DNA from 2 places in the Kitasatospora sp. NPDC023176 genome. Region 1 is predicted to be linked to the other one. Evidence: riboswitches for the same ligand, from Rfam matches in the RefSeq annotation. Region 1 holds a riboswitch; the other holds the start of a gene.
What was found. A riboswitch is a leader RNA that binds a small molecule or an ion and turns the genes downstream of it on or off. The one in region 1 is predicted to bind glycine.

Region 1 (15,286 bases):
GCCCGCGCCGCCCCGTCGCCCACGCGGCCTGAGCCGAGGCGGCCCGACGACCGTACGGCCGGAACCGTACGGCCCGGGGCCGCCCGACGGGGGCAGCCGCCGACCTGAGAACGAAAGGGCAGGGCCCTGGCAGAAACGTTCTGCCAGGGCCCTGTCGCGTTCCCGCTCGGCTGATCAGCCGCCGAACCGATCAGCCAATCGGCCGATCAGCCGGCGCACTCGTCTCAGACGCCGTACTCGTCCAGCGGCGGGCAGGAGCAGACCAGGTTGCGGTCGCCGTACGCGCCGTCGATCCGGCTCACCGGCGGCCAGTACTTGTCCGCCGGGTTCACACCCGCCGGGAAGACCGCCTCCTGCCGCGAGTAGCCGTGCGCCCAGTCGCCGGCCAGCGTGGCGGCGGTGTGCGGGGCGTTGCGCAGCGGGTTGTCGTCGGCGGCCCACTCACCCGAGCCGACCTTGTCGATCTCGCCGCGGATCTCGATCATCGCGTCGCAGAACCGGTCGATCTCGTGCAGGTCCTCGGACTCGGTCGGCTCGATCATCAGCGTGCCGGCCACCGGGAAGGACATCGTCGGCGCGTGGAAGCCGTAGTCGATCAGGCGCTTGGCGATGTCGTCCACCGTCACGCCCGTGTCCTTGGTCAGCGGACGCAGGTCGATGATGCACTCGTGCGCGACCAGCCCGCCCGGACCGGTGTAGAGCACCGGGAAGTGCGGGGCCAGGCGCTTGGCGATGTAGTTGGCGTTCAGCACCGCGACCTGGGTCGCGCGCTTGAGCCCCTCGCCGCCCATCAGCCGGACGTACGCCCAGGAGATCGGCAGGATCGCCGCCGAGCCCCACGGCGCGGCCGAGATCGGGCCGACGCCGGTGGCCGGGCCGGCCTCCTCCTGCAGCGGGTGGTTCGGCAGGTACGGCGCCAGGTGGGCGCGCACCGCGACCGGGCCGACGCCCGGGCCGCCGCCGCCGTGCGGGATGCAGAAGGTCTTGTGCAGGTTCAGGTGCGAGACGTCCGCGCCGAACTTGCCCGGCTTGGCCAGGCCGACCAGGGCGTTCAGGTTGGCGCCGTCCACGTACACCTGGCCGCCGGCCTCGTGCACCAGGGCGCAGATGTCGGTGATCTGGGTCTCGTACACGCCGTGGGTCGACGGGTAGGTGACCATCAGCACCGACAGGTTGTCGCGGTGCTGCTCGATCTTGGCCTTCAGGTCCTCGACGTCCACGTCGCCGTCGACCAGGGTCTTCACCACGACGACGCGCATGCCGGCCATCACCGCGGAGGCGGCGTTGGTGCCGTGCGCCGAGGACGGGATCAGGCAGACGTCGCGCTGGGTGTCGCCGTTGGCGTGGTGGTAGGCGCGGACGGCCAGCAGGCCGGCCAGCTCACCCTGGGATCCGGCGTTCGGCTGGATCGAGACGGCGTCGTAGCCGGTGACCTCGACCAGCTGGCGCTCCAGCTCGCGGATCAGGGTCAGGAAGCCCGCGGCCTGGTCGACCGGCGCGAAGGGGTGCAGCTGGCCGAACTCGGGCCAGGTCACCGCCTCCATCTCGGTGGTGGCGTTGAGCTTCATGGTGCAGGAGCCCAGCGGGATCATGCCGCGGTCCAGCGCGTAGTCCCGGTCCGACAGGCGGCGCAGGTAGCGCAGCATGGCGGTCTCCGAGCGGTGGCTGTGGAAGACCGGGTGGGTCAGGTACTCGTCCTCGCGCAGCAGTGCGGCGGGCAGCGCGTCGGCGGCCTCGGCGACCTCGACCGCGGGGACGCCGAACGCGGCCCAGACGCCGGCCAGGTGCTCGCGGGTGGTGGTCTCGTCGGCGGAGACCGAGATCCGGTCCTCGCCGTCCTGGAACACGTTGATGCCGTTGGCGCGGGCGGCGGCGGCGATCTCGGCGGCGCGGCCCGGGACGACGGCGGTGACGGTGTCGAAGAACTCGCCGTGCAGCAGCTCGACGCCGCCGGCCCGCAGGCCCTCGGCGAGGGCGGCGGCGTAGCGGTGGGTGCGCCGGGCGATGTCGGCCAGGCCGTCCGGGCCGTGGTAGACGGCGTACATCGAGGCCATCACGGCGAGCAGCACCTGGGCGGTGCAGATGTTGCTGGTGGCCTTCTCGCGGCGGATGTGCTGCTCGCGGGTCTGCAGCGCCAGGCGGTAGGCGCGGTTGCCGTCGGCGTCGACGGAGACGCCGACCAGGCGGCCGGGCAGCGAGCGGGCGTACTCGGCGCGCACCGACAGGTAGCCGGCGTGCGGACCGCCGAAGCCCATCGGCACGCCGAAGCGCTGCGAGGTGCCGCAGGCGATGTCGGCGCCCAGCGAGCCCGGGGACTTGAGCAGGGTCAGCGCCAGCAGGTCGGCGGCGACGGCGACGATCGCGCCCAGCCCGTGCGCCTGCTCGATCACCGGGGTGAGGTCGCGGACCACGCCGGTGGCACCCGGGTACTGCAGCAGCACGCCGAAGACGCCGCGCTCGGCGATCTCGGCCGGGATGCCCTCGGACAGGTCGGCGACGACGACCTCGACACCGGTCGGCACGGCGCGGGTGTTGATCACCGCGATGGTCTGCGGCAGGGTCTCGGCGTCGACCAGGAAGACGCCGCCCTTGACCTTGGTGACGCGGCGGGCCAGCGCCATCGCCTCGGCGGCCGCGGTGCTCTCGTCCAGCAGCGAGGAGCCGGAGGTGGGCAGACCGGTCAGGTCGGAGACCAGGGTCTGGAAGTTGAGCAGCGCCTCCAGGCGGCCCTGCGAGATCTCTGGCTGGTACGGGGTGTAGGCCGTGTACCAGGCCGGGTTCTCCATGACGTTGCGCAGGATCACCGGCGGGGTGAAGGTGCCGTAGTAGCCCAGGCCGATCATCGGCTGGAGCACCTGGTTGCGGCCGGCCAGCTCGCGCAGCTCGGCGAGGACCTGCGCCTCGCTGCGGCCGCCGGGCAGGTCCAGGGCGGTGATGGAACGGATCGCCTCGGGAACGGCGGTGGCGGCGAGCTCGTCCAGCGAGCCGTAGCCGACGGACGCCAGCATCTTCTCCTGCGCGGCGGCGTCGGGGCCGATGTGGCGGTTCTCGAAGGGGCTGGCCAGCTCAAGCTCGGTGAGGGTCGAGGCGCTGGTGGGGCGTCCCGCGTTCGGCTGGGCGTTCATGGTGGTCGAGGCCTCCTGGTCACGGACCGGCGGGGGTACGCACGCCGGCCGACGCCGCTGCGGACAGCGGACCGGCCTGGGCGGACGGACCCGAAAGGCCTCCCCCTCTGTCATCGGGACCTGAGAGCTTCGCCCGCACGTCGCGCTGTGGCGCTCCGTCGGCTTGCACCGTCGGTGAGGGTGGTGATCGCCGGCTCCCGCGCCGACGCTCCTGCCCTGCTTTCCAGAGTGACCTATCCCGCACGGTACGGATGCCTGAGAGATTCCGGGGAGGAGTTGCTCCTTCGGCGCCTCGACCAGCGGTTTTCGCTGTCGGGGACTCTCCCGAGCGGGCTCGGCAGTCGCCGCCCAGGGTACCAGCGGGCGGCCTTCCGATCACGGGTGCGTCGGGTCACTCCGGGTCTACGCGCGTCCCCCGGACGGAGCAGCGCCGACCCGTCCGGCCGCACCCCGGTCGCGTCCGTCCGGTTCATGGCTTTTGGTGTGAAGTGGCGGACGGAACGGGTGCTCCGGCCGCCTTACCTGCGGGAGTTCCGCAAGCGCAGCGCTTGGAGGAAAGAGTGCAGACCGACATCGACCCCCGAGACCTCATCGGCCACAAGGCGGTCGATCGCAACGGAGACAAGATCGGCACAGTCGACGAGGTGTACCTGGACGACGCCACCGGGCAGCCGGAGTGGGCGGCCGTCCGCACCGGCATCTTCGGCCGGGACGCCTTCGTCCCGCTCACCACGAGCGAGTTCTCCGGCGAGGAGCTCCGGGTGCCCTACGACAAGTCGCTGGTGAAGGACTCGCCGGACTTCGGCGTGGGTCAGCACCTGTCGCCCGCCCAGGAGCTCCAGCTCTACCGCTACTACGGCCTCGACACTCCGGTGGACGGCCGTCCGGCCGCCGGGGAGCCCGGCCGGGCCGCCCAGCCCGACCTCGACTTCGGCACCACGTCGGCCGCCGAGGCCGCCAAGGCCGCCAAGCCGCTCGCCTTCCACTCCGCCGAGCCCGGCCCGACCATGACCACCACCGCCACCACGACGACCACCAGCACCGACACCGCCACGGAGGCCCACGTGCGGACCCTCAGCGCCCCCGCACCGATCGTCAACGGCACGGTGGCCGCGTCGGCCGCCACCCCGGTGGTCGAGCCGAAGCGCCAGCCCGTCCCGCCCTCGGTGGACCCGGCCGGCACCGCCGCCGCCTCGGCCCCCAACGGCCCGGTCGAGATCACCTGCCGCGAGGAGCGCCTGGACATCACCACCGAGTGGCACGTCCTGGGCACCGCGAAGCTGCGCAAGTACGTGACCAGCGAGCAGGTCGAGCGCCGCGTCCCGGTGGTCCGCGAGCGGGTCCGGGTGGAGCGGATGCCGGTCGGCGACGCCGAGCGCGCCTCGCTCACCGAGAAGGAGATCGCCGAGGCGGTGGAGGAGGTCACCCTCCGTGAGGAGCGGCCGGTGGTCCGCAAGTACCTCGCCCCGATCGAGCGGGTCCGCCTGGTGGTGGAGCGCTACACCGCGGAGGAGGTCGTCCAGGACGAGCTCCGCCGCGAGCACGTCGAGGTCCACGACGACACCGCCGAGGCCGCCGAGCCGGCCCCCCCGGTCACCGACGGTACCCACCCCGCCGCGCTGCGCCCCCTGGCCTGACCGGCCCGCACCAGCAAGGGCTCCGGACTCCGGTCCGGGGCCCTTTGCCGTGCCCGCCCTCACACCAGCCCGGCACCAACCCCGCCCCCGGCCCGCCGCAGGCAAAATCTTCACCTTTGCCAAACCTTAACCACTCGATATTTGACACTCTGAAGTATCTCCCTGCACAGTTACTTCAGTTCATTCACTATGTACGGGAGGAAGCAACCGTGAGTGAGGCACCACAGCCCACCACCGCGGCCGAGAAGCAGAGCAACGCCCGGGTCCTGCCGGCCCTCATCCTGGCGATGCTGTCGTTCAGCGTGGTGCAGACCGCGGTCGTACCGATCCTGCCGTCGCTGGCCAAGGAACTGGACGTCTCCGGCTCCAACATCACCTGGCTGATGACGGCCAACCTGCTGTCCGCGGCCGTGCTGACTCCCCTGCTGGGCCGCTTCGGCGACCTCCGGGGCCGCAAGCCCATGCTGCTGATCTCGCTGGCCGGCCTGGTCGCCGGGTCGGCGCTGGCGGTCAGCACCCACTCCTTCACCTGGCTCATCGTCGCCCGTGTCCTGCAGGGCGCCGGCGGTGGCGTGATGCCGCTGGCGATCAGCATCGTCCGTGACGAGCTGCCCAGGCAGAAGGTCACCGGCGGCGTCGCCGCCATCAGCGCCTCGATGGGCGTCGGCTCCGGACTCGGCCTGGTCGCGACCGGCCTGCTGCTGGAGCACTGGAACTACAAGTCGATCTTCTGGATGGGCCTGGCCTTCGGCCTGCTCGCCGTCGCCCTGGTCGCCTTCCGCGTCCCGTCCGACCCGGTCACCGACAAGGAGGGCGGCGCCGACCCGCTCGGCGCCATCACCCTGGCCGCCTGGCTCTCCGCCCTGCTGGTCGCGGTCAGCCAGGGCAACCACTGGGGCTGGACCTCCACCAAGACCCTCGGCCTGTTCGCCGTCGCCGCCGTGGTCGCCCTGATCTGGGGCGTCATCGAGACCAAGGTCGCCCACCCGCTGGTGGACCTGAAGATGATGGGCCGCCCGGCCGTCGCCTTCACCAACCTGTCCGGCCTGCTCATCGGCTTCGGCATGTACGGCTCGTTCATGGTCATCAGCAACTTCGCCCAGACCCCGGAGAAGCTGGCCCACTACGGCTTCACCGCGACCGTCCTGCACGCCGGCGTGATGCTGCTGCCGTCCGCGATCGGCTCGATGGTGGCCGCCCCGGTCGGCGCCATGCTGATCGCCCGCCGCGGCCCCCGCCTGCCGCTGGTCCTCGGCGGCGTCCTCGGCGCGATCGCGATGGCCTACCTGGCCCTGCGCCACAGCGCCGAAGGCGACATCTACACCGCCTCCGCCATCTTCGGCCTCGGCATCGGCCTCGCCTTCGCCGCGATGCCGGCGTTCATCAACGGCGCCGTCCCGGTCGAGCAGAGCGGCATCGCCAACGGCATGAACTCCGTGCTCCGCACCGTCGGTGGCGCGATCGGCACCGCCGTGATGACCGCCATCCTGACCGGCGACACCATGAAGTTCCCGATCAAGCTCCCGGTGCAGCTGCCCACCCTGGACGCCTACAAGCACGCGTTCTGGACCACGGCCGTCGTCTGCATCATCGCCGGCGCCGTCCCCTTCCTGATCCGCAGCGTCAAGCCGGCCGTCACCGGCGGCCCGGCCCGGCAGGACTCCAGCCCCGAGCTGGCCAAGACCGACGCCTGACGAGGCGTCCGGCCCGCGCGCTCAGGGACAGGACGCGCGGGCCCGGCCTCCGCTCGGTCGCGAGGGCATCACGACCGTCCGGGGTCCGGCACGGTATGCGGCCCCACCCGGTACTCCTACCGGGTGGGGCCGTTCCGCGTTCTCCCGCCTCACTCGCCCTCGGCGCCCGGTTCCTCGACCTGCCGCAGCGGCAGCGGCCGGGCCGGCTCCAGCGCCGGGTCCTCCACCGCGAAGGTCCGCACCCGCCCCGGCCCGCTCCACGGCGTCTCGAACCGTACGGTCACCCGCCCGACCCCGCTGCCCTGCACCCAGCCCGGCCCCAACTCGGCGTGCCGGACGTCCTGTCCGGGCATCCAGCGCCGCACCACGACCTCCTCCGGCTCCTCCTCGGCCACCGCCGCCTCGGCGGCCTCGGCGTGCTCCACCGCCTCCTCCCGCAGCGCCTGCGCGAACAGGTCCTCCTGGGTGTAGTCGGCCAGTTGGGCCACGCCCACCCCGAGCAGCCGGACCCCGCCGGTGATGTCCACCTGCTCCGCCAGACGCCGCGCCGTCGCGGTGATCACCGTCTCGTCGTCGGTGGGCCCGCCCAGGGTCTCCGAGCGGGTCAGCGTCGAGAAGTCGAAGCGCCGCACCTTGAGCACCACCGTCCGCCCCGAGCGCCCGGCCGCCCGCAGCCGCCGCACGCACCGCCCGGCCAGCGCCTCCACCTCCCGCAGCACCCGGTCCCGGTCGGCCAGGTCCACCTCGTAGGTGTCCTCCACCGAGACCGACTTGGCGTCCTGGTCGGCCACCACCGGCCGCTCGTCCAGCCCTATCGACATCTGGAAGATCCCGGCGCCGTGCGCCCGCCCGAGCAGTTGGACCAGCTCCGCCTCCCCCGCCTCCGCCAGGTCGGCCACCGTGCTCAGCCCGGCCCGCCGCAGCACCTGCTCGGTGGCCGGCCCGATCCCGGGCAGCGCCCGGACCGGCATCGGCCCGAGCACGGCCCGCTCCTGCCCGGGCTCGATCAGCACCAGCCCGTCCGGCTTGGCCTGCTCGGAGGCGATCTTCGCCATTAGCTTGGAGCCCGCCGCGCCCACCGAACCGGTCAGCCCGGTGAACCGCTGGATGTCCGCCCGCAGGTCCTCCGCCAGGGCGAGCACCAGCCGCTCCCCGGTCTCGTGGTCCGTCTCCGCCAGCACCGGACCGTACGGACCGGCCTCCAGGTCGACGAAGGCCTCGTCCAGGCTCAGCGGCTGCACCAGCGGCGACAGTTCGCGCAGCAGCGCCATCACGATCTCGCTGTTCTGCCGGTACGCCTCGAACCGCCCGGCCAGGAAGGCCGCGTTGGGGCACAGCCGCCGCGCCTGCGCCATCGGCATCGCCGAGTGCACCCCGAACCTGCGCGCCTCGTACGAGGCCGTGGAGACCACCCCGCGCCCGCCGAGCCCGCCGACGACCACCGGTTTGCCGCGCAGGCTCGGCTTGGCCGCCTGCTCCACCGCCGCGAAGAAGGCGTCCATGTCGAGATGGATGATGCTCGGCAGAGATCGCACCCGCCGATCATCGCGCACGGGTCCGACAGTACGTACGAACCCGGCCGACGCCCGGTGGCCGGCGACCCGCCGCTACTCCTCTGCGGGCCGGGCCAGCGCCTTGGGGATGCCGTCCTCCTTGGGCCCGAGGAACACCGGGTCCGGCCGCAGCCAGACGTTGACCGCCGCCTTGCCCGCCCCGGCGACCTCCCGCAGCCCGCCGTACAGCCAGGTGCTGTCGTGCACCTCCGGCACCCCGACCGCGTACGAGCGGATGCCCGCCGCCTCGCACAGCGCCAGCGCCCGCCGGACGTGGAAGTCCTGGCTGACCAGCACCGCGCGGTCCACCCCGAAGATCCGGTGCGCCCTGGTGCAGGAGTTCCAGGTGTCGAAGCCCGCGTAGTCCCGCACCACCCGGTCCGCCGGGATCCCGTGCTCGGTCAGGTACCGGTACATCGCGTCCGGCTCGTCGTACTCGGTCCGCCCGTTGTCCCCGGTCACCAGGACGGCCTTCACCTTGCCCTCCCGGTACAGGTCCAGCGCCGCCACCAGACGGTGCTCCAGGTAGGGCGACGGCTTGCCCTGGTCCAGCCCTGCGCCGAAGACCACCGCCACCGGCGCCGACGGCGCGCTCTCCACGGTGCCCACCCGGTCCCCCGCCGTGATCCACAGCCAGGCGCTGGGCGCCAGCGCCAGCGAGCACAGCAGCGTCGCCGTCTGGAAGACCCTGCGCTGCGTCCGGCGCTCCCGCAGCCGCGCCCGCAGCCCCCCGGCCCGACGCCGCAGCAGCCCCGATATCCCGGTGCCGACCTCCACGTGCCCCTCCCTCGATCGCTTCGCCAGGCAACACGACGAAGCCGTGGGCCGGAACGGTTCCCCGTCCGGGCCCACGGCCCCGTCGAAAACGATCGCCCGGTCAGACCGCCCGGTTGCGCCGCTGCGCCAGCTCGTCCGCCGGGTCGTTGCCGACCAGCGTCTCGCCGGTGTCGGTCCGTTCCCCGTGCAGCCGCCCGAGGGTCAGCTCCAGTTCGTGCCAGACCGCTCCCACCGCGATGCCGAACACTCCCTGACCACTCTTCAGCAGATCGACCACCTGCTGCGGCGTGGTGCACTCGTACACCGTCGCTCCGTCACACATCAGCGTCAGCCCGGCCAGGTCGGCCCGGTCGGCGGACTGCAGATGGGCGACGGCCACCCGGATGTTCTGCAGCGAGACGCCCGCGTCGAGCAGCCGCTTCACGATCTTCAGCAGCAGGACGTCGAGGAAGTTGTAGAGCCGCTGACTGGTCGCCGGGTACGCAGTGCGGACGCTGGGCTCCAGCAGTCCGGTGCGGGCCCAGTAGTCCAACTGGCGGTAGGTGATGCCGGCCGCCGCACAGGCCGTCGGGCCGCGGAAGCCGATCAGTTCGGAGGTCGGGGCCAGCCGCTCGATCGCGGGCTGGCCCGGCTGTACGGCCGGAAACCTGCCCGTCCTGGGCAGGTCCGACACGGTGCGGGCGGTACGCGGAAGGTGCACGGCGCACAGGCCTCCCACGGCCGCGTCATCGCCGGTGCTGCTCATGCCTACCTCCGTCCACTCGTGCTGCGGGCAACCCGACTGCGGGCATCGGCCACCCGGACAGCCACTCCTGACGGTAGGCAGTCCCCTATGACCCGTCAACGATCGCCACGCCGGGCCAGACAAACCACTTCACTCAGGAGAGTGGTTTTTCGTGCCCCTAGTGTGGGTAGATGGACGTTTTTTGGCAAAACGGCGCGCGCACCAGCTGATCCGCCCCGTCCGCACTACTGCGGACCGCCGCCCCCGAAGTCCTCGGGCGACACCTGGTCGAGGAACTCGCGGAACTTCTCGACCTCGTCCTCCTGCTCGTCCGGAATCGCGATGCCCGCCTCGGCGAGCACCTCCTCGCTCCCGTAGATCGGCGTGCCGGTGCGCAGGGCGATCGCTATCGCGTCGGACGGCCGGGCACTCACCTCGACCCCGCCGGCGAACACCAGCTCGGCGTAGAACACGCCCTCCCGCAGGTCGGTGATCCGGACCTCGGTGAGCTGCTGGCCGAGCGCTTCCAGGACGTCCTTGAACAGGTCGTGCGTCAGCGGGCGCACCGGAGTCATGCCCTGCTGGGCGAAGGCGATCGCGGTCGCCTCGCCGGGGCCGATCCAGATCGGCAGGTATCGATCTCCCCCGACCTCCCGAAGCAGCACGATCGGCTGGTTGGAAGGCATCTCCACCCGGACACCCACGACGTCGAGCTCATTCACACAGGCAACCCTATGGCTACGACCCCGGATATGAAAGCGCAGGGCCGACGCCGCTGGTCAGCGCGGTGCACCGGTCCTGCGGAGGGCACCCCTAACCCCGGGACCGCAGACCGGCCTGGACCATGGCCGCGTGCAGCCGCACCGACAGCGTCGCCAGCTCCCTCGCGGTGGCCTCGGCGTGCGCCCGGGTCTGCGGGTTCCGGTGCCGCCGCAGCGGCGCCACCACCTGCTCCACCAGCGCGATCTCGCGGTCCGCCGCCGCCTTCATGGCCCTCAGGTGCCGCGGCTCCAGCCCGTACCGGCCGAGTTCGGCGACCAGTCGGGCCACCTGCAGGGCCTCCCCGTCGTACCCACCGTCCGGGCCCGGCACGACCAGCCCGTACGCCTCCCACTCCGCCAGCTGCGGTTCGCCGGCCTCGGCGGCGGCGAGCAGTTCGGCCCGCCCCAGCCGGACCCCGGAGGGGACGTCGGCGGAGGCGACCAGTTCGCGGTCGGCCTCCTCCAGCGGCCCGGGCCGGGCGTCCGCGGCGGGCGGCAGCGCGGGCGGCGCCTCCCCGCGCTCGATCGCGTCCAGGTGCTCGCGGATCACCCGCAGCGGCAGGTAGTGGTCCCGCTGCATCCGCAGGACGTAGGCCAGCCGCTCCACGTCGGACGGGCTGAACTTGCGGTACCCCGAGGGAGTGCGCTGCGGCTCGACCAGCCCCTCCGCCTCCAGGAAGCGGATCTTGGAGATGGTCACCTCGGGGAAGTCGTCGCGCAGGAAGGCCAGCACCGCGCCGATGCTCAGCAGTTCGTCACCGCCGCGCCGCCGGCCGACGGGCCGGTCCGACCGGACCGGCTGCCTGGGGCCCGCGACCACCCCGCGCCCGCCCCGGTCCGCCAGCGGACCGGACGACGACGCAGGGTTGGCCGCCCCGAGAGAAGAGGAAGGGGTATTCGTATTCACTCGGGCTCCCACCGACGTTGGTTTCAGTACCCCCGGTTGTGGCCGGCGAAGAACACCAGCCGGTACTTCCCGATCTGCACCTCGTCGCCGTTGTTCAGCGGCACCTCGTCGATCCGCTCCCGGTTGACGTAGGTGCCGTTCAGGCTGCCCACGTCCGCGACGCTGAAGCCGGCCTGGGTGCGGCGGAACTCCACGTGGCGGCGGGAGACGGTGACGTCGTCCAGGAAGATGTCACCCTGCGGGTGACGCCCCGCCGTGGTGACGTCCGAGTCCAGCAGGAACCGGCTGCCCGAGTTCGGGCCGCGCTGGACGATCAGCAGCGCCGAGCCCGGCGGCAGCGCGTCGATCGCCGACAGCACCTCGGCCGACAGCGCCGGCGTGGTGCCGGTGCCGGTCGTGGCGGAGGGGTCGTAGGACTCCAGGCCGGAGATCGAGATCGTCGAGGTGGTCTCCACCGCCCCCTCCGGCAGCAGGCCGCCGCGCAGCGCGGTGCCGCAGTTGGAGCAGAAGCGGGCCGCGGCCGGGTTCTGGTTGCCGCACCTGGGGCACGGAGTGGGGCCAGCCATGTTCACAGCCTCCTGGCGCGGCACACCCGACGGGTTGTGCCCGGCGTACGGGTCCGGGGCAAACCCTCCACCAGAGGTTGAGGGTCCTGACGGGAAACCTATGCGCGGGTCGCCGGAGGGGTCAACCGACGCGCCGTAGCCCGCCGGATTCCCCGCGTACTGCGCGGCGCCGTCCCGGTACAGCTGCTGTCCGGCGTACGGCGCGGCCTCGGGGGCGGGGCGCATGCCCGGCACGGCGGCCTCGTCCTCCGACCGGCGGTGTCGCGCGGTGGGCGCCTCGACGGCGGCCGCGTCGCGACCCTTGTTGCGACCGAACAACTTCGAGAAGAAACTCACGGGCGAATCCCCTTGCGTGTGACAGACCCGCCCGCGGGGCAGGGTGAGAACCTCGGACAGGCTGCGGGCCCGGTTGCGGCTCGGGCCTGCTGGAGTGGTACTCCGACGGTTGGTGCTTCGGTTGGTGCTACGGAGCGTACTGGTGCGAACCAGTCTCTCCCACGCGACGACGGCGCCCCGCACCGGGTGGCGCCCGCCCGTGACGGGCCGTTCGACGTGCGCCCCGTCACTTCGAAGCCGGCTTGGCGTACTGCGGCGTCTTCAGATCGACGAGGGCGTCGACGACCACCTTCTGCTGCTGGGTGATCGTCGCCCGCGCCTGGTGGCTCTCCAGGGTGCGGACGACGCCCCCCGGGATGTTCAGTGCGGGCGTCAGGTCCTGCGGGTTCCCTACGACGGTGAACCGATAGGGCTGCGAGACCTTCTTCCCGTCGATCTGCACCCCACCGCCCGACAGGTCGGTGAAGTAGGTGTTGACCACCACGCGCACATCGTTGATCTGAATCGCCTCCGCCCCCGCCGCTCGAAGTTCCTGCAGGGTGTCCAGCAGCATATCCGCCTTCACCTGCCCTTGGGGATCATCGACCGTGAGTACGATGCCCGGACCTGTGGCTTTGACCGTACCGGCCAGCACACCCAGTTCCGTCATCTTCTTCCTGGTCTGCTCCTGGGCCTCCTTGGCCTGGTTGGAGCTGTTCTCCAACTTGCCCAGGGACTGCTCGAGCTCGGCCTTCTCCTGCTGGAGACGCTGCTGACGGCTGTCCAGTTCGTCGAGGATCCGCACCAGGTCCTCCTGCCGGGCCCCGCGCAGCTGGTTGTGGTGGTCGTTGGTCGAACGCACCTGGATCGCCAGCCCCAGGCCGAGCGAGAACAGCAGCAGCGCCACCACCAGCTGCCCGCGCGACAGCCGCGGTGGCCAGAGCGCCGCCTTCAACCGCCGCCGACCGGTGTCGCGGTCCGCGCCGGGCGGCTCCTCGGCGGCCTCCGGCCCGGCCGGTTCCGCCGGCTCCTCGGCCTCGGCCTCGACGGCCTCCGCCTCCGGCTCCCGCCCCGGCTGGGGCTCGCTCTCGGACGCGAGCACCTTCGTCAGCCGGACCGACGGCTCCGGCTCCACCGCCCCGGCCTCGAGCTCGCCCTCAGCGTCAGACTTCTCCGGCTCCGCCGCACCCTCGGCACCCTCAGCGGCTCTTCCGGCCCCCTCGGGCTCCTTCGCCACCGGCTCCGCCGCGGCTTCCTCGACCGCAGGCGCCTCCGCCCTCTTCTCCTCTTCCTTCTCCGCCGCCTCGCGGCCCGGCTCAGGCACGGAAGACATGGCGCCGGATCGCCGCCGCGTTGGAGAAGATGCGGATGCCGAGGACGACGACCACACCCGTCGACAGCTGCGAACCGACGCCGAGCTGGTCACCCAGGAAGACGATCAGGGCCGCGACCACCACGTTCGACAGGAACGAGACGATGAAGACCTTGTCGTTGAAGATCCCGTCCAGCATCGCCCGGACGCCACCGAACACCGCGTCCAGCGCCGCCACCACCGCGATCGGCAGGTAGGGCACGACGGCGTCGGGCACCTCGGGTTGGACGAAGAGTCCGACGACCACCCCGATCACGAGACCCAGTACGGCAATCACGGTCTAGCTGCTCCTGTCCCTGTGGTGGTCTTGGTGGATCCGCCGGACGGCCGCCGCTTCGCGGGCTGACCACCGCTGGTCGCCGACGGTGAAACGGACGCGGCGGGGCTCTCCGAGGTTCCCGGGCCGCCTGACGGAGTCCCGCCCGGTCCGGCCGGCGAGCCCGCCGACGGGCTCGCCGTGGGCGAGGGCTCGGGCGTGACGGGCTGGGCGGTCCGCAGCGTCACGCCGACCGCCGCCGGCAGCGTCAGGCTCTTCTGCGCGGAGAGCGTCGACTTGATGCCGTACTTCTCCTGCAGCAACCGCAGGTACTGCCCGGCCATGTCCCGCTCGAAGGCGCCGAGCAGCTTCGGCCCGTCCCCGATCGCCTGAAGGTTGTACGGCGGGACGAGCGGCCGGTTGTCCACCAGCACCGCCTCACCGGCGGCCCGGATCGCGGACAGGGCGGTCAGCCGCTGCCCGTTGATCGAGACGGCTTCCGCCCCGGATCCCCACAGACCGTTCACCACGAGTTGCAGGTCCCGGTCGCGCAGCCGGCCACTGTTGGAGAAGCCCTGTCCGGCCCGCGGGTCGACGTTGCCCCCGCCACCCGTCCCGGCGGCGTCCTCCAGGACCAGCTTCACCCCGGGCCCGGTGACCTCGCCCAGCCCCACCTCGCCGGTCAGTCCGCCCGCTCCGCCGTCTCCGGAGGCCAGCGCCTGCTGCTGGGTGTCGTCGACCTTGCGCCGCAGGTCCTGGACCTCCTTCTGCAGGCGGTCCGCCGAGCCGTTGCTGTCGTTGATCCGGTGGATCAGCGCGTCCCGCTCCTTGGCCAGCGTCGGCTCCGCCTTGTGCGCGTTCACCGCGCCGACCGTCACCACCGCTCCGACCAGCGCCAATCCGGCGCCCAGCGTCAGCAGCCCGCGTAGCGTCCGGGGCATCCGGCTGTCGTGCTCACCGCCTCGGACCGCAGCCGCCTCGGCGTACCCCTCGTCCAGGCTGTGGTCCATCACGTTGGTCAGCAGGGACATCGAGGCGTCCGGGCGGTTGTACCGCCCGTTCGGGGCACTCGGCGTCGGCGTCGCTGGCATGCGGACCATCGTCCCATGTCGGCGGAGGGGCCAGCGCACGGCCCCTGAGCTGCACACACGCCACACACATCGACGGAAAGTGACGGACCCCTCCGAATGATGTGAAAACGGACAACGGGGCGCGCGGACTGATCCGCGCGCCCCGCCGGTTCAGGGAACTCGTCCGCTCAGCCGGTCACCGCCCCGCGCCCTCGACCACGGCCGCCCACTCGTCCAGCAGCGCGTCGGTGGCCTCGTCGTCCGGGCCCTCGGCCCACAGGTGGGTGACCGCCTCGGCCGGGTCCGGCAGCACGAGGGTCCACCGCCCGTCCGCTTCGACCACCCGGACCCCGTCCGTGGTGTCCAGCCGCCGACTGCCGGCCGCCTCCACCACCGAGCGCATGACCATGCCCTTCGCCGCCCACGGCGTCGCGATGTCCCGGCGCCTGATGTGCGCCTGCGGGATCCGCGCGTCGATCTGGCTCAGCGTGAGCTGGGTCCGGGCCACCAGGCCCACCAGCCGGACGAA
Region 2 (15,286 bases), on a different contig from region 1:
AAGGACGTCAAGAACAAGGACGCCGTCCTCAAGGGCATCACCTTCGAGACCGACAACGGCACCGTGGTCAAGGGCCACTGGTTCGACAGCCGCCGGGTGGACTTCCGCCCGGAGGAGTACTGGAAGCCGGGCACCAAGGTGACCATCAAGTACCGGCTGAAGAGCGTGGAGATCGCGCCCGGCGTCTACGGCGACGTGGACAAGGACGAGCCGTTCACCATCGGCCGCTCGATGATCTCCACCGCGGACGCCAAGACGCACCAGATGACGGTCGAGCGGGACGGCAAGAGCACCACCCTGCCGGTCACCCTGGGCGCGGACGCGACGCCGTCCTGGGGCGGAACCATGGTGATCATGGACAAGGAGAAGGTCACCCGGATGAACTCGCAGACCGTCGGTCTCGGCGGCGAGTACGACATCCAGGACGTGCCGCACGCGATGCGGCTGACCACCTCCGGCACCTTCCTGCACGGCAACTACTGGTCCAACCCCTTCGGCAAGTCCAATGGCAGCCACGGCTGCATCTCGATGCAGGACGTGAAGGGCGGCAGCGACAGCTCGGTCGCCGGCAAGTTCTACAACGACTCGATGGTCGGCGATCCCGTGAAGATCGTGAACACCAAGGAGAAGACCGTCTCGCCCTCCAACGGGCTGGGCGGCTGGAACGTGTCCTGGGCCAACTGGTAGGCCGAGGGATCTTCCACCGGGCGGCCCGGACCTCACTCGTTGGGGTCGGGCCGTCCGGTTTTCGGGGCGGAAAGCCCCTCGGACGGCGCAACCTTTCCGATGGTCCGGCACATCTATGGGGCGGGGCCCGTCGTGGCCGCGGGGAGCAAGGGAGGGAATCGACGTGAGGTCGATACGCAGGGTGGTGGCCGTCGGTCTGGTCGGCGGGGCGATGGCGTTGACCGCCGCGTGCGGCGGTGGCAGTGGTGGTGGCAGCGGGAGCGGCGCCGCCAAGGCCGATCTGGGGGCCGGGGCGGGCGCTTCCGCGTCCGCGGCGCCCGCGAGTTCGGCGCCGAAGGTGTCGACGGCCACGGTGAGCATCGAGCCGAAGAACGGTGCGGTGGACGTGGCGCCGGGCGCGCTCAAGATCGGTGCGACGGGCGGCAAGCTGACCACCGTCAAGGTGAGCGACAAGACGGGCAAGGAGGTCCCCGGCACCATCGCCGCGGACGGCTCCGGCTGGACCCCGTCCACGGGGCTCGCGGTGGGCACCGCCTACCAGGTCAGCGCGATGGCCGCGGACGCCAACGGCGCGGTCGCCGAGGCGGACAGCAGCTTCACCACGCTGACCCCGGCGGCGCTCGCCAAGGCCTCCGACAACGTGGACAACGACGCCACGTACGGCGTCGGCATGATCGTCTCGGTGGACTTCAGCAAGGACGTCAAGAACAAGGACGCCGTCCTCAAGGGCATCACCTTCGAGACCGACAACGGCACCGTGGTCAAGGGCCACTGGTTCGACGACCGCCGGCTGGACTTCCGCCCGGAGGAGTACTGGAAGCCCGGCACCAAGGTGACGGTGCACTACCGCCTCACGAGTGTGGAGATCGCCCCCGGGGTGTACGGCACCGACCGGGACGAGCCCTTCACGATCGGGCGATCCCAGGTCTCGACGGTTGACGCCGCCGCGCACAAGATGACGGTGGTCCAGAACGGCACGTCGAGCGACATCGACATCACCTCCGGCTCGGACGACCACCCGACCTGGAACGGCACGATGGTCGTCATGGCGAAGGAGGGCACGGTGCGGATGCAGTCCAGCACCCTGCCCGGCATGACCGGCGCGCCCTACGACCTCCAGGTGCCGCACTCGATGCGGCTGACCACCTCGGGCACGTACGTGCACGGCAACTGGTGGAGCGACAAGTTCGGCGAGGACAACGTCAGCCACGGCTGCGTGGGCCTGCGCGACGCCAAGGGCGGCGGGAACTCCACCACGATGGGCAAGTTCTACGACGGCTCGATGGTCGGGGACGTGGTCATCGTGAAGAACTCGGTGAAGAAGGAGACGCTCGACCCGGCGAACGGGCTGAGCGGCTGGAACCTGCCCTGGAGCACGTGGTAACCGGCAGGTCGTCGGCGTTGGACGTCAACCCGGGCTTGACTTCGGTCGGCCCGGGTTGACGCTTTCCCGCCCCAGGCATGCTCCGGGCATATGCCGACTCGTGGGAGATCGTTTGCTCATTGTCCGTACGCGGCCGCTTGCGTTCCGCAATGATGGTCCGCATGGCGGGTTGGGGCGAAACAGATCAGTCAGCGGTTCCCGCGGCCGGCGTGGTCGCGCAGGCGTCGTGGATCGACGCCCAGGGCGGGCTCTCGGCGCTGGAACGGCTCAGCTCCGAGGAGCTGCAGGAGATGTACTCCGGCAGACTGTGCGACCAGTCCGCGCCGAACGAGGTGCGACTGCCGTCCCGTCCGGAGTCGGGCCCGGTGGCCCGTCGGCTGGTGCTCAACGTCCTGGAGTCCTGGGAGCTGCACCAGCACCTGGAGGCCGGTGAGTTGCTCACCAGCGAGCTGGTCGCCAACGCGGTGCGGCACGCCGCCGGGCGCACCATCGGACTGCACGTCAGCCGCAAGCCCGGCTGGCTGCGGGTCGAGGTCCGGGACTCCTCCCGGGCGCTGCCCTGCATGATCCTCGCCGAGCCCCGGCCGGTGAACGAGCGCGGCCGGGGGTTGAAGATCGTCGACGATCTGGCCGACCGGTGGGGTGCGGACCTGCTGCCGCGCGGCAAGGGCGTCTGGTTCGAGCTGAGGATCCGCGAGCGGGGCTGAGGCGGCGGCTTCCGGTTCCGGATACGCGCAGGGCCCCCGGGTTCGCCGTGGTCGGCGGTGGGGGCCCCTGCAAGTCATCGCGCGGCCAAGGGGGTGCGTGTCGCGCGATGGGCGTCGGCAGTGCCAGGTCGGGCCCGCCGAAGTTCGATGCCTTGACTATGGCACGGATCTCAGCATGTGGGCAAACCGGGCGGCTTGGATTGAAAGGTTTGTAACCTACTTCACCTTTAGATTTTGCATAGGTTCACGCGATTACCTGTGAATATTCATGATCTCGGTGATGTGATCATCGCTTGACAGGCGCGGGCGGTGAGTGTCCGGACGGTGGTGGGGGAGAGGCGGTTGAGCGTTCGCTCTCTGGGGGGATCGGGTGCTCCGAACGTTGACGCCTCGCGGGCGTCGCCGGTCTCGCCGGGGGTGGTCACCGCCGACGGTTCGGCCGGCTTCGCGGACCTGCCCGGGCTCTCCAGGGGTCTTCCGCTCCCCGGTCGTTGTGGTGACGAACGGATGTGCGCCCCGTACCATCGGGCTCGTGAACTCGTACTGGCGCGTCGCGCTGCCGCCGCTCACCGCCTGATCGGGCGCGCGCTTCGGTGGCTTGATCCCCGCATCCCCGGCCCGGCCTTGGGCGGCCGCCAGGGGGCAGTGACGTGCGTCCGGTCTCGGAACCCGTTCCTCTGACGGTCTTCGACGACGGAAGTTCACGACTGTGCCGAATCGCTTGTCCGCGCCTGCGCGCGCCCGCCTGACATCCCCCACTCCCCGCCGCACCCGCCCGATCGACGGGCCGGTGCCGATCCTCGTCACCGCCCTGCTCTGGGGCACCACCGGGACGGCCGGTTCGCTGGCGCCCGGGGGCGCCCCGGCGGCCGGGATCGGGGCCGCCGCGCTGGTGCTCGGCGGGCTGCTGCTGTTCCTCACCGACCGCTCCGCCTGGTCGCTGCCCCGTAGGTGCGGGGTCCGGGAGCGGTGGCTGCTGGCGGTCGGGGCGGTGGCCGTCGTGGGGTACCCGCTCACCTTCTACCCGGCGGTGACCCGCACCGGGGTCGCGGTGGCGACCGTGATCGCACTGGGCAGCGCGCCGGTGTTCACCGGGCTGCTGGGCTGGCTCGCCCGGCAGGGCCGCCCTGGCGGGCGGTGGGCCGGCGCCACGGCGCTGGCCGTGCTCGGCTGCGCGGTGCTGGTGCTCGGGCCCGAACTCACCGGTGGCGGAGGGGCGGTGGACCTCCTCGGGGTGCTGCTGGCGGTGCTCTCCGGGCTCTCGTACGCGGTGTACTCGCTGATCGCCGGGCGGCTGATCGCCGCCGGGCACCCGTCCGCCGGGGTGATGGGTGCGATGTTCGGTGGGGCGGCGGTGCTGGTGCTGCCAGTGCTGGCGCTGGAGCCGGTGAGCTGGCTGCTCTCGGTCCGCGGGGCCGGCGTCGTGCTGCACCTCGGGGTGATCACCACCTTCCTCGCCTACCGGCTCTTCGGCCACGGCCTCCGGCACACCTCCGCCCAGAGCGCCACCACCCTCACCCTCGCCGAACCGGCCGTGGCCGCCGTCCTCGGCGTCGCGGCCCTGGGCGAACGGCTCCCGGCGGTCTCCTGGTGCGGCCTCGCGGTCCTCGCGGCCGGCCTGGCGTTCCTGGCCCTCCCCGGTCGGCGGTAGCCCCGCTGCCACTGCCGCACGGGACGTCGGGCCGGCCGACTTCCCGTGCGGCCAGCCCCTGGGCGGGTCAGATGCCGAAGTGGGCGGCGATGCCGTCGAGGACGCAGTCGAGGCCGGTTTCGAAGTGCCAGGCGGGGTCGTCCTTGCGGGTGGCCTGCTGGAGGTACTGCTGGTAGGCGGGGTAGCGGCCGGTGCCCATCAGGTAGGACATCCGGGGGGCCAGGGCGGCGCGGGTCTCGTCGCCGGCGGACCAGCCGCGGTCGCGGCGCTGGGTGTCCAGGGTGATCTCGGCGGAGACCGAGCCGTGGACGTAGCCGGTGACGGTGCGGAAGATCGCCATGGTGGTGTCGGCGTCCGGGCCGTGGCCGCCGAGGGCGGCGAACGCCCTTTCGGGGACGGCGAGTTGGTTGGGGCTGAGGGAGAACGGGGTGGCCGCGCGGGCGAGCCAGGGGTGGGTCAGGCTCATCGCACGCAGGTGGACGGCCAGGGAGCGCATGGCTTCCCGCCAGCCGTCGGAGGGGGTGTCCAGAGGGAGCCGGCCGTAGACGAAGTCGACCATCAGCTCGATGAGTTCGTCCTTGCCGGAGACGTACCGGTAGGCGGCCATCGGGGCGACGCCGAGGGCGGTGGCCAGGCGGCGCATGGTGACGGCGTCCAGGCCCTCGGCGTCGGCGATGGCGACGGCGGCCTCGGCGATCCGGTGCGGGGTCAGGGTGGTGCGCGGTGCGGCGGCCGGGCGGTCGAGCCGCTCCCAGAGTGAGGGCTGGGGGCGGTCGTCCCCGGTGGGGGCCTGCTGAGCGGGCATGAGGGCGGGCTCCTTCCGGCTGGGAGGTCTCACCGTACCACTCATGTGTACGCCGTATCTGGCCAGTGGACGACGTACGCGTCAATGTGTACGTTGTATCCATCGCCAATACGGCGTACACATCGTCCCGGAGGGGGATTCCCATGTCCACGGAGCAGCGCCTGAAGGTCGCCGTCGTCCTCGGCAGCACCCGCGACGGCCGGTTCGGCCCGGTCGTCGCCGACTGGCTGATCGGCCACCTCGACGCCCGCGGCGACATGACCGCCGACCTGATCGACCCGGCGGCCACCCCGCTGCCCACGGTCATGCCGTCCTGGGGTGGCGAACTGCCCCCCGGCGACGTCGAGTTGCTGGAGGCCGTGTCGCCCCGACTGGCCGCCGCCGACGCCTTCGTGTTCGTCACGCCCGAGTACAACCACAGCTTCCCGGCGGCGCTGAAGAACGCCATCGACTGGCACAACCAGCAGTGGCACGGCAAGCCGATCGGCTTCGTCTCGTACGGCGGGCTCTCCGGCGGGCTCCGGGCCGTCGAGCAACTGCGGCTGGTGATGGCCGAGTTGAACGCCGTGACGATCCGCAACACGGTCAGCTTCCACGGCGCCGCGCAGTGCTTCGACGCCGACGGCAAGGCGAAGGACCCGGCCGCCGATGCCGCCGCCACGACCATGCTCGACCAACTGGACTGGTGGGCCCGGGCGTTGCGGCAGGCCCGGCAGACCCGCCCGTTCGCGGCCTGAGCCCGGGGCCCGGGGAAAGGGGGAACGGTCATGACCACGGAACCGCTGGGCGAACGCCCCAAGCCGCCGCTGCTCGGCGTGATCGGGCTGATGCTCGGCATCTTCCTGGCGGCCCTCGACGGGCAGATCATCGGCACCGCGCTGCCGACCATCGTCGGCGACCTCGGCGGGCTGGAGCACCTCTCCTGGGTGGTCACCGCCTACCTGCTCACCTCCGCCGCCGCCACCCCGCTGTGGGGCCGGCTCGGCGACCTGTACGGGCGCAAGGGCGCCTACCAGTGGTCGGTGGCGGTCTTCCTGATCGGCTCGATGCTGTCCGGACTCTCGCAGGACATGGGCCAGTTGATCGCCTTCCGGGCCCTCCAGGGGGTCGGCGCGGGCGGCCTGATGGTCGGCGCGCTGTCGGTGATCGGGGTGCTGGTGCCCGCCTCCGACCGGGGCCGGGTGCAGTCGGTGATCGGCGTGCTGATGCCGATCGCCTTCGTCGGCGGGCCGCTGCTCGGCGGCTTCCTCACCGACCGGCTCAGCTGGCGCTGGGCCTTCTACGTCAACCTGCCGGTCGGGGTGTTCGCCCTGCTCGCGGTCGGCGCCGCGGTCCGGCTGCCGAAGGCGGAGCGGATCCGCGCCCCCTTCGACTGGGCCGGGGTCGTCCTGCTGACCACCGGCATCCTCGGGCTCACCCTGGTCAGCAGCTGGGGCGGGACGACGTACCCCTGGACCTCGCCGCTGATCCTCGGGACGGGCGCGGTCGCGGTGCTCGCGCTGGCCGGCTTCGCCCGCGCCGAACTGCGCGCCCCCGGACCGCTCGTCCCGCCCGCGCTGTTCCGCAACCGCAACTTCACGGTGGCCCAGGTGCTGGGCTTCCTCACCGGCGCCGTGATGCTCGCCCTGATCGGCTACCTGCCGCAGTACCTCCAGTTCGTCCAGGGTGCCTCGCCGACCACCGGCGGGCTGCTCCTGCTGCCGCTGATGCTCGGCATGATGGGCACCCAGCTGGTCACCGCCCGGCTGATGAGCCGGCCCGGCGGCGAACGGCGCTACCCGCTGCTGGGCGGGGCACTCGCCCTGGCCGGGGCCGCGCTGCTGCTGCTCCTGGGCACGGACACGCCGGTGGCACTGGCGTCCGGGCTCACGGCGGTCGCCGGGATCGGCATCGGCCTGCTGATGCAGAGCACCATGCTGACCTCGATGGGCGCGGTGCCGCCCCAGGACATGGGCGCGGCGATGGGCGTGGTGACCCTGCTGCGCAGCGTCGGCGGCTCGCTCGGCATGGCCGCCCTGGGCGCGGTCTACACGGCCCGGCTGACCGCCGGCCTGGAGGCCCGGCTGAGCCCGGCCGAGGCCGCCCAGCTGACCGGTGGCGGCGGACTCACCCCCGCCTCGCTGACGGGCCTGCCCCAGGCCGTCCGGGACGCCGTCGGCACGGCGGTCACCAGCGGGCTGCACGGCACGGTGGCGGGCGGTATCGCCCTGGCGGCGGTGGCGACGGCGGTGGCCTGCCTGGCCCGGCCGAACCCGGGGCCGAGCCCGGCGTCGAAGGGCTCCGAGGCGCCGGTGAAGGACGTGGCGGAAGCGGCGGTACGGCCGTAGCGGCACCGTACGGCGGTGGCCCGGGTCACCCGTTGCGGGAGCGCCTGAAGCGCACCGCGGCCGTCACGACCGCCAGGACGACCGAGCCCAGCAGGATCGTCACGGCGGGCCACAGCGGATCGCCCATCGCCACGGCCGACCAGAACCCGCGGATCCCCGCACCGATCATTCTCATGGCCCGCACCGTACCGCCCGCCCGCCCCCGGTACGGGTCCGCCCCCGGTACGGGTCGGCCCCCGGGCGGTACGGGGTTCCGCCCGGGGGCCGGCCGTCAGCCGTCCGAGGTCAGCACTCGATGACGTTCACGGCGAGGCCGCCGCGCGAGGTCTCCTTGTACTTGATCTTCATGTCGGCCCCGGTCTCCTTCATCGTCTTGATCGCCTTGTCCAGCGAGACGTGGTGGCGCCCGTCGCCGCGCAGCGCCATCCGGGCCGCGGTGACGGCCTTGACCGAGGCCATGCCGTTGCGCTCGATGCAGGGGATCTGGACCAGGCCGCCGACCGGGTCGCAGGTGAGGCCGAGGTTGTGCTCGATGCCGATCTCGGCGGCGTTCTCGACCTGCTCGGGGGTGCCGCCGAGGACCTCGGCGAGGCCGCCCGCGGCCATCGAGCAGGCGGAGCCGACCTCGCCCTGGCAGCCGACCTCGGCGCCGGAGATGGAGGCGTTCTCCTTGAAGAGCATGCCGATGGCGCCGGCCGCGAGCAGGAAGCGGACGATGCCGTCGTCGTCGGCGCCCGGGATGAAGTTCAGGTAGTAGTGCAGGGTGGCGGGGATGATCCCGGCCGCACCGTTGGTCGGGGCGGTGACCACCCGGCGCCCGGAGGCGTTCTCCTCGTTGACCGCCATCGCGTAGAGGGTCACCCACTCCATCGCGTTGGCCGGCCCGATCCCCTCGGCGCGCAGCGCCCGGGCCGCGGCGGCGGCCCGGCGGCGGACCTTCAGCCCGCCCGGCAGGATGCCCTCGCGGGTCATGCCGGCCCGCACGCACTCCTGCATCACGGACCAGATCTCCAGCAGCCCGGTGCGGATCTCCTCCTCACTGCGCCAGGCCTTCTCGTTCTCCAGCATCAGGCCGGAGATCGACAGCCCGGTCTCCCGGCTGAGCCGCAGCAGCTCGTCGCCGGTGCGGAAGGGGTACTTCAGCACGGTGTCGTCGGGCTTGACCCGGTCCGCGCCGATCGCGTCCTCGTCCACGACGAAGCCGCCGCCGACCGAGTAGTAGGTCTTCTCCAGCAGCGTCGAGCCGTCCGCCGCGTACGCCCACAGGGTCATCCCGTTGGCGTGGTACGGCAGCGAGCGGCGCCGGTGCAGGACGAGCTGGTTGTCGGGGTCGAAGTCGATCGGGTGCTCGCCGAGCAGGTTGATCCGCTTCTCGGCGGCGATCCGCTCGACGTCCTTGTCCGCCTGGTCGACGTCGACGGTGCGGGGCGAGTGGCCCTCCAGGCCCAGCAGGACGGCCTTCGGGGTGCCGTGGCCGTGGCCGGTGGCGCCGAGCGAGCCGTACAGCTCGGCGCGCACCCCGGTCACCCGGTCCAGCAGGCCTTCGGAGCGCAGCCGACGGGCGAACATCCGGGCGGCGCGCATCGGGCCGACGGTGTGGGAGCTCGACGGGCCGATGCCGATGGAGAAGAGGTCGAAGACGCTGATGGCCACGGGGACGTCCTTGTCTGGGTCTCGTGGAAGGACAAAGCGGTACATGGGACGGGGCACCGCGCGTACTGTCCAGTGTGCGCGGTGCCCCGGAAACGGCAGGCGGCCGGCCGGCGTGAGGCCGGTCACCCGCCGCCGATGATCAGAGGTTCGGGTAGAGCGGGTACTTCTCGGCCAGGGCGGTGACCCGGGCCTTCAGCGCGGCGGCGACGGTCTCGTCGAAGGCGGGCTTGAGCGCCTCGGCGATGATGTCGGCGACCTCGCGGAAGTCCTCGGCCTGGAAGCCGCGGGTGGCCAGGGCCGGGGTGCCGATCCGCAGGCCCGAGGTGACCATCGGCGGGCGCGGGTCGTTCGGGACGGCGTTGCGGTTGACGGTGATGCCGACCTCGTGCAGCCGGTCCTCGGCCTGCTGGCCGTCGAGCTGGCTGTTGCGCAGGTCGACCAGGACCAGGTGGACGTCGGTGCCGCCGGACAGCACGGAGGCGCCGGCCTCGGCGACGTCGGCCTGCAGCAGGCGCTCGGCGAGGATCCGGGCGCCGTCCAGGGTGCGCTGCTGGCGCTCCTTGAACTCCTCCGAGGCGGCGACCTTGAAGGCGACGGCCTTGCCCGCGATGACGTGCTCCAGCGGACCGCCCTGCTGGCCGGGGAAGACCGCGGAGTTGATCTTCTTGGCGTACTCGGCCTTGGACAGGATGACGCCGCCGCGCGGGCCGCCCAGAGTCTTGTGGGTGGTGGTGGTGACCACGTCCGCGTAGGGCACCGGGTTCGGGTGCAGGCCCGCGGCGACCAGGCCGGCGAAGTGCGCCATGTCGACCATGAGCAGCGCGCCGACCTCGTCGGCGACCCGGCGGAACGCGGCGAAGTCGAGCTGGCGCGGGTAGGCGGACCAGCCGGCGATGATCAGCTTCGGCTGGTGCTCCTTGGCCAGGCGCTCGACCTCGGCCATGTCGACCTGGCCGGTCTTCTCGTCGACGTGGTACGCGACCACGTTGTAGAGCTTGCCGGAGAAGTTGATCTTCATGCCGTGGGTCAGGTGACCGCCGTGGGCCAGGTTCAGGCCCAGGATGGTGTCGCCCGGCTGGATCAGCGCGAACATCGCGGCGGCGTTGGCCTGCGCGCCCGAGTGCGGCTGGACGTTGGCGTGCTCGGCGCCGAACAGGGCCTTGACCCGGTCGATCGCGATCTGCTCGACCACGTCGACGTGCTCGCAACCGCCGTAGTAGCGGCGGCCGGGGTACCCCTCGGCGTACTTGTTGGTGAGCACCGAACCCTGGGCCTCCATGACCGCCACCGGGGCGAAGTTCTCGGAGGCGATCATCTCCAGCGTGGTCTGCTGGCGGTGCAGCTCGGCGTCGACCGCGGCGGCGATCTCCGGGTCGAGGGCGTGCAGGGACTGGTTGAGAACCGTCATGGTGTGGTCTTCCCGGGAGGAGGATCAGGGGTGCCGTGCGAAGCGCGCCCTCGGCGGGGCGGCGGCGGGCGACGGGTGGCCGGAGAGCCGGCGGGGCGGGACGGACCGCCGCGCGGCGGTCCGTCCCGGTGGGCGGCTCAGCCCTCGGCGTGGGTGAGCGCGTTGTACTCGTCGGCGCTGAGCAGCGTGTCGGTGGCCTCCACGCGGACCTTGAACAGCCAGCCGCCCTCGAACGGGGCGCTGTTGACCAGGCTGTTGTCCTCCAGGACGTCCTGGTTGACCTCGGTGACCTCGCCGGTCACCGGGGAGTACAGGTCGCTGACGGACTTGGTCGACTCCAGCTCGCCACAGGTCTCGGCGGCGGTCACGGTGTCGCCGACCGCGGGCAGCGCCACGTAGACGATGTCACCGAGCGCGTCGGCGGCGTGCTTGGTGATGCCGACCGTGGAGACACCGTCGGCGTCGGCGGCCGTCAGCCACTCGTGCTCCTTGGTGTACTGCAGGTGCTGGGGGTTGCTCATGGCGTCATTCTCCAGGATGGGAAGCGGGTACGACGCAGCGGGCCGCCGCACGGACGGCTCCGACGTGCGTCGATGGGAAAACCGGGGGCTGCGAGGGCCTCAGCGGGCGCGCTTGTAGAACGGCAGCGCCACGACCTCGACCGGCTCGTGCCGGCCGCGCACGTCCACCGCGACGGCGGTGCCGGGGGCGGCGTGGGCCGCGTCGACGTAGGCCATCGCGATCGGCTTGCCCAGGGTCGGGGACGGCGCGCCCGAGGTGATCCGGCCGATCGGGGCACCGTCGGCGGAGACCACGGTGTACTCGGCGCGGGGGACCCGCTTGCCCTCGGAGACCAGGCCGACCAGCACCTTCGGCGGGTTGGTCTCGGCCGCGGCGGCGGCCTGCTCCAGCGCCTTGCGGCCGACGAACGCGCCCTCGTTGGTGGTCTTGTCGAAGCGGACGACCCGGCCCAGGCCGGCGTCGAACGGGGTCAGGTCGGTGGACAGCTCGTGCCCGTACAGCGGCATGCCCGCCTCCAGGCGCAGCGTGTCGCGGCAGGACAGGCCGCACGGGACCAGGCCGCGGCCCTCGCCGGCGGCGGTCAGCGCCTGCCAGACCGGCTCGGCGTCGGCCGGGGCGCAGAAGATCTCGAAGCCGTCCTCGCCGGTGTAGCCGGTGCGGGCCAGCAGCACCTCGCGGCCGGCCACCGTGGCGGGCAGGATCGCGTAGTACTTCAGGCCGGGCAGGTCGGCGTCGGTCGTCCCGGCCAGGATGCCGGTGGCCTCCGGGCCCTGGACGGCGATCAGCGCGTAGGTGTCGCGGTCGTCGGTGACGACGGCGTCGAAGCCCTTGGCGCGGGCGATCAGCTCGTCCAGCACCAGCTGGGCGTTGGAGGCGTTGGCGACGACCAGGAAGGCGTCCGCGCGCAGGCGGTAGACGATCAGGTCGTCCAGGATGCCGCCGTCCTCGGCGCAGATCATGGTGTAGCGGGCGCGCAGCTCGCCGAGTGCGGAGACGAAGCCGACCAGCGCGTGGTCCAGCATCTCGCCGGCCTGCGGGCCGGTGACGGTGATCTCGCCCATGTGCGAGAGGTCGAACAGGCCGGCCTTGGTGCGGACGGCGAGGTGCTCCTCGCGCTCGCTGCCGTAGCGCAGCGGCATGTCCCAGCCGGCGAAGTCGGTCATGGTCGCGCCGAGGGCGCGGTGCAGCGCGTCGAGCGCGGTCAGGCGGAGGGACGACATGGCCAGGAACTCCTCGGTCGGGGCACTCAGGGGTGCACGCGCCGGACCGGACCGCTCGGGGCCGACCCCGCGCGCGGGCATGCGGCGGCGTGGGTCTCCCCATCTGTCGTCGAACCTGAGAGCTTCACCGCCCACCTGCCCGCAGCCGGTTCCAGCATCGGCTGGTTCCAGCATCGGGGACAGGACGGCGGCTTGCACCGTGGGTGGGCGCACGGCGGGGCCGTGCGCCGCTTTCCAGATGTGCCTAACCCGCGCGGTAGGGGGGCCTGAGAGATTCCGGGGAGGACTTGCTCCTTCGGCGCCGGCCGTGCCCCCGCGAAGGGGCACTCCGGGCTCTCCCGCGCGGGTTCGAGCGGCCGGTGTGGAGTTGTGGGGGCCCGCGGCGCATGCCGTCGGACGCGCACATCATGGCACGTCCTCGCGGAGGACGGGAGAGGGGACCCGGTCACACGACGCGCGTTCGGGGCCGAGCCCTAAACTCTTGCGCGTCGGCGCAGCAATGGGCGGCCGACCCGGCCGCGGGCCGGATCGGCGGCGCATGGAGTACCCGGTGGAGCAGCAGCAGGGGTGGGGCGGGCCGCAGGCGGCGCCGTCGGGCGGGGCGTGGCCGGCGAACGAGCTGGAGCAGGTGCTGACGGCCGCGTTGGGCGACCCGGGGGCGACCCCGCGGGTGGTCGAGGTGCTGGCCCGCAGCCAGGTGTGGATCCCGCTGCCGGCCGGGGGCGACCCGGGCGGGCAGGCGCTGGACCTGCCGACCATCGAACTGGCCGGGGCCCCGTACGTGCCGGTGTTCTCCTCGCAGGAGGTGTTCCTGCAGCAGGCGCCGGGGATGCCCTTCGCGGTCGCGCCGGCCTGGGAGTTCGCCCGCGGGCTGCCGCTGGGCGTGGGCATCGCGGTCAACCCCGAGGCGGCGGTGGGCATTCCGGTGCCGCCGCAGGGGGTGGCCGAGCTGCGCCGCGGCCCGCGCGAGGACCGCTGGGAGCACACCGCGAACGCGCCGGAAGGGCCGACCGGTGGCCGGGTGGCGCTGCGCGAGCCGGTGCCGGGCGAGGACCCGGAGCACTTCCTGGCCGTCTGCCGAGCCGAACTGTCGACCCTGCCCGGGGTGTTGACCGCGCGCCGGGCGCTGGCCAGCATCGAGGGCGAGCCGACCGTGATGTTCGTCGGGGTCCAGTTGGATCCGGCGGCCCCGGCCGACCCGGGCGCGGTGAACGAGGCGCTCGGGCGGGCACTGGGAACCGCCCCGCTGCCGGGGGGCGTCCACCTCGTGCTGCTCGACCTCGCCGACGACCCGGTGGTCGAGTGGCTGCTGACCCGGGTCATGCCCTTCTACTCGCGGGTGTGAGCGGGGATCCTTCACAGGCACGTCGCCGTGGCGGCGGCCGGTGCCGCGCCATAGGGTGCGTGCAGGCGGCTGACGGGCCGGCGGGTTCAGGAAAGAGGCGCGGCGAGGTGGGCGCATGAGTGCGGGAACGGGAGCGGCCGGGGTGCCGGGGCCCTGGGGCCAGGCACCGGCCGGGCCCCCGGCAGCGGATCCGGGCGTGTTGGAGCAGGCTCTGCGCGAGGTCGCGCCGGAGCGCTACGACGCGTACGAGCGGCTGCTGCACGCGCTGGCCGAGGGCCGGGTCTGGATGCTGCTCTGGCACGGTACGCCGGGCAGCCCGGACGCGCAGTACGGGAACATGGAGATCAGCGGCCACGGCTACGCGCCGGCCGTCACCTCGCCCGAGCAGTTGACGGCCTCCGGCTGGGCGCGGGCCCACGAGGTCATCTCCGGGCGGGAGATCGCCGCCTCGCTGTACCGCACCCGTTGGGGCCTGTGGCTCAACCCGCACGCGCCGGGCGGCGGGGTCGGGGTGCCGTGGGCGGACCTGCGGCGGGTCGCGGCGGGCCTGGACCGGCTGCCGGCCGGTCCGTTGAAGCTGAGCGAGCCGCAGGTGAACGCCCAGCAGTTCTTCGCCCTGCTGGAGCGGCAGGCCGGTGAGGTGCGCGCGGTGCGGGCGCTGCGCCGGGCCTGGGTGCAGCCGGCGGTGGGGGAGCCGTACCTGGCGATCGGCCTGGACCTGTACGAGAGTTCGCCGCCGGCCGTGGAGGCGGTGCGGGCGCTGATGCAGCGGGCGATCGCGGTGGCTCCGGAGGGGCTCGCGGTGTCCACGGTGGCGATGGCGGACGAGTACGACCCGGTGGCGCTGTGGATGCGCGCGAACGCCCGGCCGTTCTTCGACCGGGAGGCGGGCCGACCGCAGACCGGTCCGTACCCGCCGGTGCCGCCGCCCTATCCGGGGCAGTCGATGCCGGGGCAGCCGACGCCGGGGTGGTCGTACGGCGCCCAACAGCCCGCGCCGGGTTGGGGTCACCAGCCCCAGCGACAGTGGCCGGGCTACCCCGGCCGCTGATTGCCGAAACCGGCTATTGCCAAAGTCTCGGACACGAAGCCGACTTGATCTGCCATCAGGTCGGCTTCGGTGGTTTCCGGACGAATTTTCCACCGTCGCCGCCGACGTATCTTGACATGGCTCTCACACCCGTGTGAAGAGGTATATGCCGGAGACCGGCGAGGTGCATGCGGGCAGATCACAGTTGGGCATCTGTCGGTTGTCAGGGCTGGCGCAAGCCAGTTCGGATGGCAGAGAGTTCTGCGCAACGCACCGCGCGTACTGGGAACCCCACGAAGGTGAACGCGCACGCCGACCGCTCGATCCACGCGACGCCCATCCCGCGTGGAGGCAGTGCCCGTGCACGACGCACTGCCGCGACCACCTGCTCCTAGCACCTCCGCACGTCCGCAGCCGTACCGCCGAACCGGCGCCCGGCACCCGTGGGCCGGCCACCGTCGGCGAGGGGACCAACTGACCATGACCGCACCCATCACAACCGCCGGGAACGAACCCGAGGCACCCGCCTCCCCGAGCCCGGCCACGA

Region 2: another riboswitch for glycine. It lies ahead of gcvT (glycine cleavage system aminomethyltransferase GcvT); the one in region 1 lies ahead of gcvP (aminomethyl-transferring glycine dehydrogenase).

What each region holds. Positions count from the first base shown of each region.
Region 1 covers NZ_JBVHIP010000025.1:128,616-143,901, forward strand. Annotated here, with positions in the region: gene ACZ3YL_RS29055 (DUF5999 family protein) at 1-32, shown strand, start outside; gene gcvP (aminomethyl-transferring glycine dehydrogenase) at 225-3,125, opposite strand; glycine riboswitch at 3,226-3,357, opposite strand; glycine riboswitch at 3,359-3,462, opposite strand; gene ACZ3YL_RS29065 (PRC and DUF2382 domain-containing protein) at 3,686-4,762, shown strand; gene ACZ3YL_RS29070 (MFS transporter) at 4,972-6,456, shown strand; gene ACZ3YL_RS29075 (DNA polymerase IV) at 6,606-7,991, opposite strand; gene ACZ3YL_RS29080 (SanA/YdcF family protein) at 8,064-8,786, opposite strand; gene ACZ3YL_RS29085 (MerR family transcriptional regulator) at 8,887-9,531, opposite strand; gene ACZ3YL_RS29090 (bifunctional nuclease family protein) at 9,756-10,232, opposite strand; gene ftsR (transcriptional regulator FtsR) at 10,324-11,019, opposite strand; gene ACZ3YL_RS29100 (FHA domain-containing protein) at 11,202-11,744, opposite strand; gene ACZ3YL_RS29105 (DUF881 domain-containing protein) at 12,307-13,383, opposite strand; gene ACZ3YL_RS29110 (small basic family protein) at 13,376-13,708, opposite strand; gene ACZ3YL_RS29115 (DUF881 domain-containing protein) at 13,705-14,778, opposite strand; gene ACZ3YL_RS29120 (mannose-1-phosphate guanyltransferase) at 14,954-15,286, opposite strand, start outside.
Region 2 covers NZ_JBVHIP010000042.1:49,762-65,047, reverse strand. Annotated here, with positions in the region: gene ACZ3YL_RS36600 (L,D-transpeptidase) at 1-687, shown strand, start outside; gene ACZ3YL_RS36595 (L,D-transpeptidase) at 851-2,071, shown strand; gene ACZ3YL_RS36590 (ATP-binding protein) at 2,221-2,778, shown strand; gene ACZ3YL_RS36585 (DMT family transporter) at 3,569-4,429, shown strand; gene ACZ3YL_RS36580 (TetR/AcrR family transcriptional regulator) at 4,497-5,234, opposite strand; gene ACZ3YL_RS36575 (NADPH-dependent FMN reductase) at 5,378-5,971, shown strand; gene ACZ3YL_RS36570 (MDR family MFS transporter) at 6,002-7,561, shown strand; gene ACZ3YL_RS36565 (hypothetical protein) at 7,587-7,736, opposite strand; gene ACZ3YL_RS36560 (L-serine ammonia-lyase) at 7,847-9,214, opposite strand; gene glyA (serine hydroxymethyltransferase) at 9,354-10,622, opposite strand; gene gcvH (glycine cleavage system protein GcvH) at 10,760-11,143, opposite strand; gene gcvT (glycine cleavage system aminomethyltransferase GcvT) at 11,243-12,364, opposite strand; glycine riboswitch at 12,609-12,715, opposite strand; gene ACZ3YL_RS36540 (enhanced serine sensitivity protein SseB C-terminal domain-containing protein) at 12,903-13,709, shown strand; gene ACZ3YL_RS36535 (enhanced serine sensitivity protein SseB C-terminal domain-containing protein) at 13,825-14,760, shown strand; gene ACZ3YL_RS36530 (ABC transporter permease) at 15,220-15,286, shown strand, end outside.